Regions from separate parts of the Shewanella sp. MTB7 genome, predicted to be linked through region 1. Evidence: riboswitches for the same ligand, from Rfam matches in the RefSeq annotation. Region 1 holds a riboswitch; the other holds the start of a gene.
What was found. A riboswitch is a leader RNA that binds a small molecule or an ion and turns the genes downstream of it on or off. The one in region 1 is predicted to bind thiamine pyrophosphate.

Region 1 (3,433 bases):
AGACTCATTGCTGTCTGAGTAGTAAAAGTCACTCTTACCACTGCCTGTTAAGTTGGCAAACCAGCCCGAGTCAGTGCGATAAGTAGCCCCTGCACTGTAGTTAAACTGGGGAGAATGCGCTAACTCGCGACCAGATAAATCGACCGAACCCCCATTCTTATCTTGATATGAGTAATCACCATAGGCCGTTTGTAACCAGCCAAGGCTAGCATACAACGTCAGATTATCCGTCGCATACCAATTACCATCCAGCTCCGCACCATAGTTATGTGAGCTACCTGCATTTTCGGTGAAAAGGATGAAATTACCCTCTTGACCAGGCACTGTCGATTGTTGAGACGCTGCAACTTGCTGATCACGCCTATCCATATAAAACAGTGAGAAATTCGTGTTGGCATCACCATTAAGCCAGAGAGACTTCAACCCTATCTCATAGTTATACAAGGTCTCGGTATCATATTCTTTCTTGTCGGCAAGCTCTTCTGACAAAGACATATTAAAGCCGCCCGCTTTATAACCTCGCGCCACTCGTATGTAGGTTTCATGATCATCGTTAAGGGTTTTACTAAGGACAATATGTCCACCCCACATGGTTTCCCCCGGATTAAACTTGTCACCGTCGGAGTCTTTATACTCGCTATTACGACGCTCTACTCGCAAACCAAAAGACAGCGAATAATTATTGCCTAAATCAGTATCAAGTTGTCCAAATGCCGCATAATTATCCGCGCTATACTCGGCAGATAACTGACTGTAAGTATCGAATGTCTCATTGTCTTCGCTAAGCTGCATACCATAAAGCCCTAACAGCCAATCAGTACTGCCGTTAAAGATTCGTCCTGCTTCTGTTGAGCTTAATCTAAATTCCTGACTTAACGTATTACGCTCGCCCTCTTTATCCCAATTGTATACATTTTCACATGGCTCTCCGCCACAATCTAAACCGCCCCAATAATCTGGGTTAGCCCAGTCACCATCATAATTATGATGAGTTTGTGAACTTGCATAAGAGCTCAGAGAAACCAACTCGAATTTTTCTGCGCCTGTATAGGTAAATTTAAGTGAAGTGCCTGTTGTGCGCTGCTTATCTACCCCTGGTGCATCCGTTAAAGTATCGAAACCGTTATTATCCAGTGTCCAAACATCATAACCATTGTCATAGTTAGCGTGTAGTAAGGTTAAATCAATCTCTAAATCATCAGTGGCATACCAGCGTAATTTGGCTCGTCCAGTAAACTCATCACGGGCATTAGTATCGTCACGTCCAAGATAGAGGTTATTCTGATAACCATTTTGATTGTGTTGTTGTAATGACACTCGATAGAGCAGCTTGCCAGAATCTGTTAACGGCCCTGAACTAAACCCGCTAAAGGTAGTTAGGGCATCATCTCCGACAGAGACTTCAGCGCCATGTTCAAACACATCGGTAGGATCGTTACTCTTAAGATAGATAAGACCAGCAAGCGCATTCGCACCATAACGTGTACCTTGTGGGCCACGAAGCACTTCAACTTGTTGTAGGTCATACATGCTAGATACCATGCCTAAACCTGACATATCGATATCATCGATGATGTAACCAACAGATGAATTGGGTGCACCTTGATACTCCTCCTGCTCACCCACGCCACGGATCTGGAAGTATTTAGGTCTTGAGCTCCCCCCAGACCAGTTGAAATTAGCGATGGAGTTTAAGATATCTCCGAAGTGCTGAGCACCTTCATCTTCAATCTGCTGTTGATCGATAATAGTCACACTCGAAGGCATTTTTTCAAGAGTCATACCACGAAAATCGGAGGTGACCACGATCACTTCCATCTCATCGCTTGTCACATCGGGTGCTAGATCAGCAGAGAGCGCGTAGCAACTTGTCAGTGCCGTAGAGACAGCAAGCGTGACAGGTGAAACTTTTTTTAAAATAGACAGTTTTGACACAGACATCAGGACCCCAAATTATTATTTTGAGATCCGGCAATAGAAAAAGCGAGAAAGGAAATTGAGTTTGATCAGATACACATAATCAAATTTGGCCCATTCCTACGCCGGTATAAGCCGGATCAGGTTCAAAGGGTTCGTCAAATGACATCTCAGATAGCGCATTTTATGCAGTATCACCCCTTGGCGCTGGCGATTATACATGATAAATACCAATCCATAACAAACTTCTGTCACCATCGGGCAAAAAAACGCCAACTTATCGTTGGCGTTGTTTATCAAGCTTAGATCTTGAGCTAAAAAGCTAATTAGAAAACGCTTTTCTCACATACAAATCATACCTAACGGCACTGGTGTTTGGAGAGAGGCCAGAGACTTGGATCTGCTGTTTACCAAAAAGTTTCAACGGTTCCCAAGCCACGCCTTCATTATCTATGGTATAGCCATTAATATCATACCAAGTGAACTTATATTGAAGGTGAATATCGGTGGCAACTTTATTGATGATTAAACCAGAGCCCTGTAAAAATCCCCCCTGTTGACGAGACTTAAGCTGTTCAACGCTAACCTCACTGGCAAATGAGCGATTATCGACTCTCACCTCACCAGTAGAGCTGGCCATTACCCCTGCCGTATGTGGCGCACATGCACTGACAAGCAAGGCCAAAATTGATACTAAAATAAATTTTCTCATTGACTTATCTTCCTTAAAAGTAAAGTGGTTCCATGCCGATCTAACAGCGTTACCGCATAAATTAATCGATCAGAAAATGCGCTCTCGCTGTTGCTATCAACTTTTTCCTATTCATTTGCCAGCAGTTAATACTCACGTTCGCAACACGACGACCTTGACGGGTGATCTTACATTCGGCAAATGAATCCTTATGATAACCAGCTCTTAAATAGTCAATTGAAAAATCAACAACCTTTGGCACTTTTGTGGTATGCATAAACACCATAAGCTGAACAATCGCCGACATCTCCATAAAGCCAGCAATCACGCCACCATGGATAGCAGGCAGTATTGGGTTACCTATGTTGTCATCTTTTGCTGGTAACTTAAAGACCAATTCATCGCCAAAACACTCAACAGCCATACCAATAAAATTGGCATAAGGAACATGGGCTAAAAGGTGGCTAAAATCATTAAGCTCTGTTGCTTTTTTTACGATCTCTTTCACATCGATTTGAGATGATGTTGAAATAACCTGTTTTAAGGCATTCTTTCCCGCATCTCCCCCATCAGATTGCTCTAATTGAGTTGATGGTCCTTTACCCAGTAAAATTTGAGGAAACTCATCACCAATCATCTCAGGACTTATTCGCATAAAAGAACCAACAGCATGAGCAATAGGATCATCGATAGAATCTTGATAAGCGATGCAGCGAGTAAACGCGACACTCGACGATATTTTGTAGCACTCGGCAAAACCATACACAGGTTTATTCGGATCTGCTGGCTTCATATAATCAACACGAAGATCCAATGTTGGAGAAA
Region 2 (3,433 bases), 350 kb from region 1:
ATCCATTCCCGCCTGAATGTCCGTGGCATTTTTCGCTTGGTAACTGGCATTCGATTGCAATTTTATCTCTTGCGCCGCCGCGTATTCACGCACCTCTTGGCTTATTTTCATGGAACAGAACTTAGGGCCACACATGGAGCAAAAATGAGCAACTTTAGCCGATTCTTGTGGCAAAGACTCGTCGTGATAAGCGCGAGCCGTTTCAGGGTCAAGTCCCAAGTTATATTGGTCTTCCCAGCGAAACTCAAATCTCGCCTTAGACAAGGCATTATCGCGGATCTGCGCCGTTGGATGTCCTTTAGCCACATCACCAGCGTGAGCGGCTATCTTGTAGGTAATTAATCCCTGTTTAACATCTTGTTTATTCGGTAAACCTAGATGCTCTTTTGGCGTGACGTAACAGAGCATGGCACAACCATACCAAGCGATCATTGCCGCACCGATCCCCGATGTAAAATGATCGTAGCCCGGTGCAATATCCGTAGTTTGCGGGCCTAAAGTATAAAATGGTGCCTCATCACACACCTCAAGCTGCTTATCCATGTTCTCCTTGATAAGATTCATGGGAATGTGACCTGGGCCTTCGATAATGGTTTGAACATCGTACTCCCAAGCGATTTTTACCAACTCACCTAAGGTTTCTAGCTCACAAAATTGTGCCTCATCATTGGCATCTGCAATCGAACCAGGGCGCATTCCATCCCCTAATGAAAGCGACACATCATAGGCAGCACACAGTTCGCAGATCTCTCTGAAATGCTCATAGAGAAAGTTCTCCGTGTGATGAGACAAGCACCACTTAGCCATGATAGAGCCACCACGAGACACAATGCCCGTAACACGCTTGGCCGTCATTGGCACATAGCGAAGCAGCACTCCCGCATGTATGGTGAAATAATCCACACCTTGCTCTGCTTGTTCAACTAAGGTATCTCTAAAAACCTCCCAAGTCAGATCCTCTGCCACGCCATTGACCTTCTCCAGAGCTTGATAGATAGGCACTGTTCCGATGGGCACTGGTGAGTTACGAATGATCCATTCTCGAGTTTCGTGAATATAACGTCCGGTGGAGAGATCCATCACAGTATCAGCCCCCCAACGCGTTGACCAAACAAGCTTTTCAACCTCCTCTTCAATCGAAGATGTTACAGCCGAGTTACCAATGTTGGCATTCACCTTCACCAGAAAATTACGGCCAATGATCATAGGCTCTGCTTCTGGATGGTTAATATTCAAGGGAATAATGGCTCGACCACGGGCGATCTCTTGGCGTACAAACTCTGGCGTGATCACTTGCTCTATGGAAGCTCCGAAACTCTCTCCTTTGGCTTTTTGCCTCAAGACCGCATCGGTAATGTCACTTTGATCCATATTCTCGCGGATGGCGATGTATTCCATCTCTGGGGTAATGATGCCTTTTCTTGCGTAGTGAAGTTGAGTTACACACTTGCCAGCTTGGGCTTTTCTTGGAGGAAGCAAAGAATCGAATCGAAGATGATCCAACCCGTCATCGGCCAGACGTTGTTGTGTAAAACCGGAACTCACACTCTGCAGCTGTTCAGTGTCACCCCGTTCCTCAATCCAGCTCTCCCTGAATTTAACCAAGCCTTTACGCACATTGATTTCAGCATCAGGGTCTGAGTATGCACCAGCACAGTCATACACTTTTAGTGGGGCATTGGATTCAAGGATTGGAGCTGATTCGGTGCCACCGACCATAGTATCGGACTGTAAGATTTGACGCATGCCAACATGCAAGTCTTCACGACTACCGCTCAGGTATATTTTTTCAGAATTAGGGTGTTGAAGAGGTTTCAACGTATCAATAAACTGTTGAGCTTGAGCTCGGGTTTCACGACGATTTGACATAAGCAATCTCACTTTAAAAAGAAATGAAGTTGCTTGTCTGGAGATGTTGAACAGCAGGTACATCAACAAAATATGATGCAGCAAATAAAAACAATTAACTCAACAGCGAAAATGAAAACGTAAAATCACTACCACAAAACCCACGAATTTATTGTAATTATCATGCTTGTTTCCTTCGCTGGTATTAACCAGATCAGGTTCAACGGATCCCGAATAAACGGTCTCAGCCCTTAGGCACTCCGACAAGATGGAAACGAGTATAAACGTAAAACAACAAAATAAACAAGTGATTCCACTGAGATTAAACATCAGTTAGCATGAAAAATATAGATAATATTAAATAGTTGATAAAAATAATAATTTATTAATAAATCCAATTATTGATCAAACAAATTAAATTACAGATGAATATTTATCACCTTAAAGCTAACGTCTTATGCCCATTTTTTCAGCTCTTGCCGCAATGGCTTTCTGCAGATCCGATACCAATGACTTACCATCACATCGAAATGGATAGCCTAAATTTTCTGCATGAGGATTAATGGGGTTTGGGGTTTTTACTACCCGATAACAGGTCGAACCTTGCTTAACAATACGATTAGGATCCAACTCACTATCAAACGTTCGAGTCTCAGCCCAAATATCATGCTCAGGAAGTTCTAAAATAATCATCTCACCATCCATCTCACTCAATGAGCGCTTGCGGGTATAACGTATCGACTCCTCAATCATCAGATCATCTAGCGCTTGGGCTCGTTGCCTTTGAAAGTAACCTTGAGTAGATTGGCTTAAATTGAGACTTGGTTTGCTTATCTGATGTAAAGCCCCTTTATTAGGCTCTTGATCTTCGATGCCTTCGGGCTGTTCTTTATCTTCGGCTAATGGAACTTCAACTTCTTTAACAGCATCAAGGTTTAACGGCTCATCGACAGATTTAGGCTCTAATGGGGCAGACTGTTGAACAACATTTGTTATTTGCTCAACAACAACCCTACCTTGTACCACTTCAATATTAGGTTCGTAATAAATATAGGCCTTCAATTTGGGCCATTGCTGTTTTGGGAAGTGTAAAATTTGTGGTTGCCATGCTTGCTGAAGGAGCAGAATAAGTAACAGATGGCCAAGGGTAACAATAAACAAAAAGATGAGATTTGTCCGATAGCGATTAAGCCCATTACAGCCAGATGAATGAGCTAGGTCTTTAAATCCATCAAGGTTATTTTGAGCCAGAGTTGAGTTGCTTTTCACTAAGTTTACATCAATAACACCGAACTCAGATAGCCCGATTAATGAATCACACTCAGCTGAAAAACTCGCTAAAGTAGGCACACTCCCTTTACTCACCTTAAACTTAACTGCCTCATCGGGCAACTCATCTAAGTTGACGGTAAATTCTTTAGCTTTATCACTTGTGAACATCACTGTATCAATTCCATTTAAACCGTTTCATTAATACCAATAGCGAGATGACAAACAGATGAAGATTAATACTAAGATGTTACAGCCGATACTAAGTTCATTTTAAAAATCAGATTGCATAGAACAATTAGTATTGATCATTCCA

Region 2: it holds a riboswitch for thiamine pyrophosphate, as region 1 does, so the genes downstream of both, thiC (phosphomethylpyrimidine synthase ThiC) here and HWQ47_RS15990 (TonB-dependent receptor) in region 1, are expected to answer to the same signal.

What each region holds. Positions count from the first base shown of each region.
Region 1 covers NZ_CP085636.1:3,711,318-3,714,750, forward strand. Annotated here, with positions in the region: gene HWQ47_RS15990 (TonB-dependent receptor) at 1-1,941, opposite strand, end outside; TPP riboswitch at 2,018-2,129, opposite strand; gene HWQ47_RS15995 (YcfL family protein) at 2,240-2,629, opposite strand; gene HWQ47_RS28100 (PaaI family thioesterase) at 2,691-3,433, opposite strand, start outside.
Region 2 covers NZ_CP085636.1:3,364,492-3,367,924, forward strand. Annotated here, with positions in the region: gene thiC (phosphomethylpyrimidine synthase ThiC) at 1-1,869, opposite strand, end outside; TPP riboswitch at 2,023-2,121, opposite strand; gene HWQ47_RS14475 (hypothetical protein) at 2,296-3,291, opposite strand.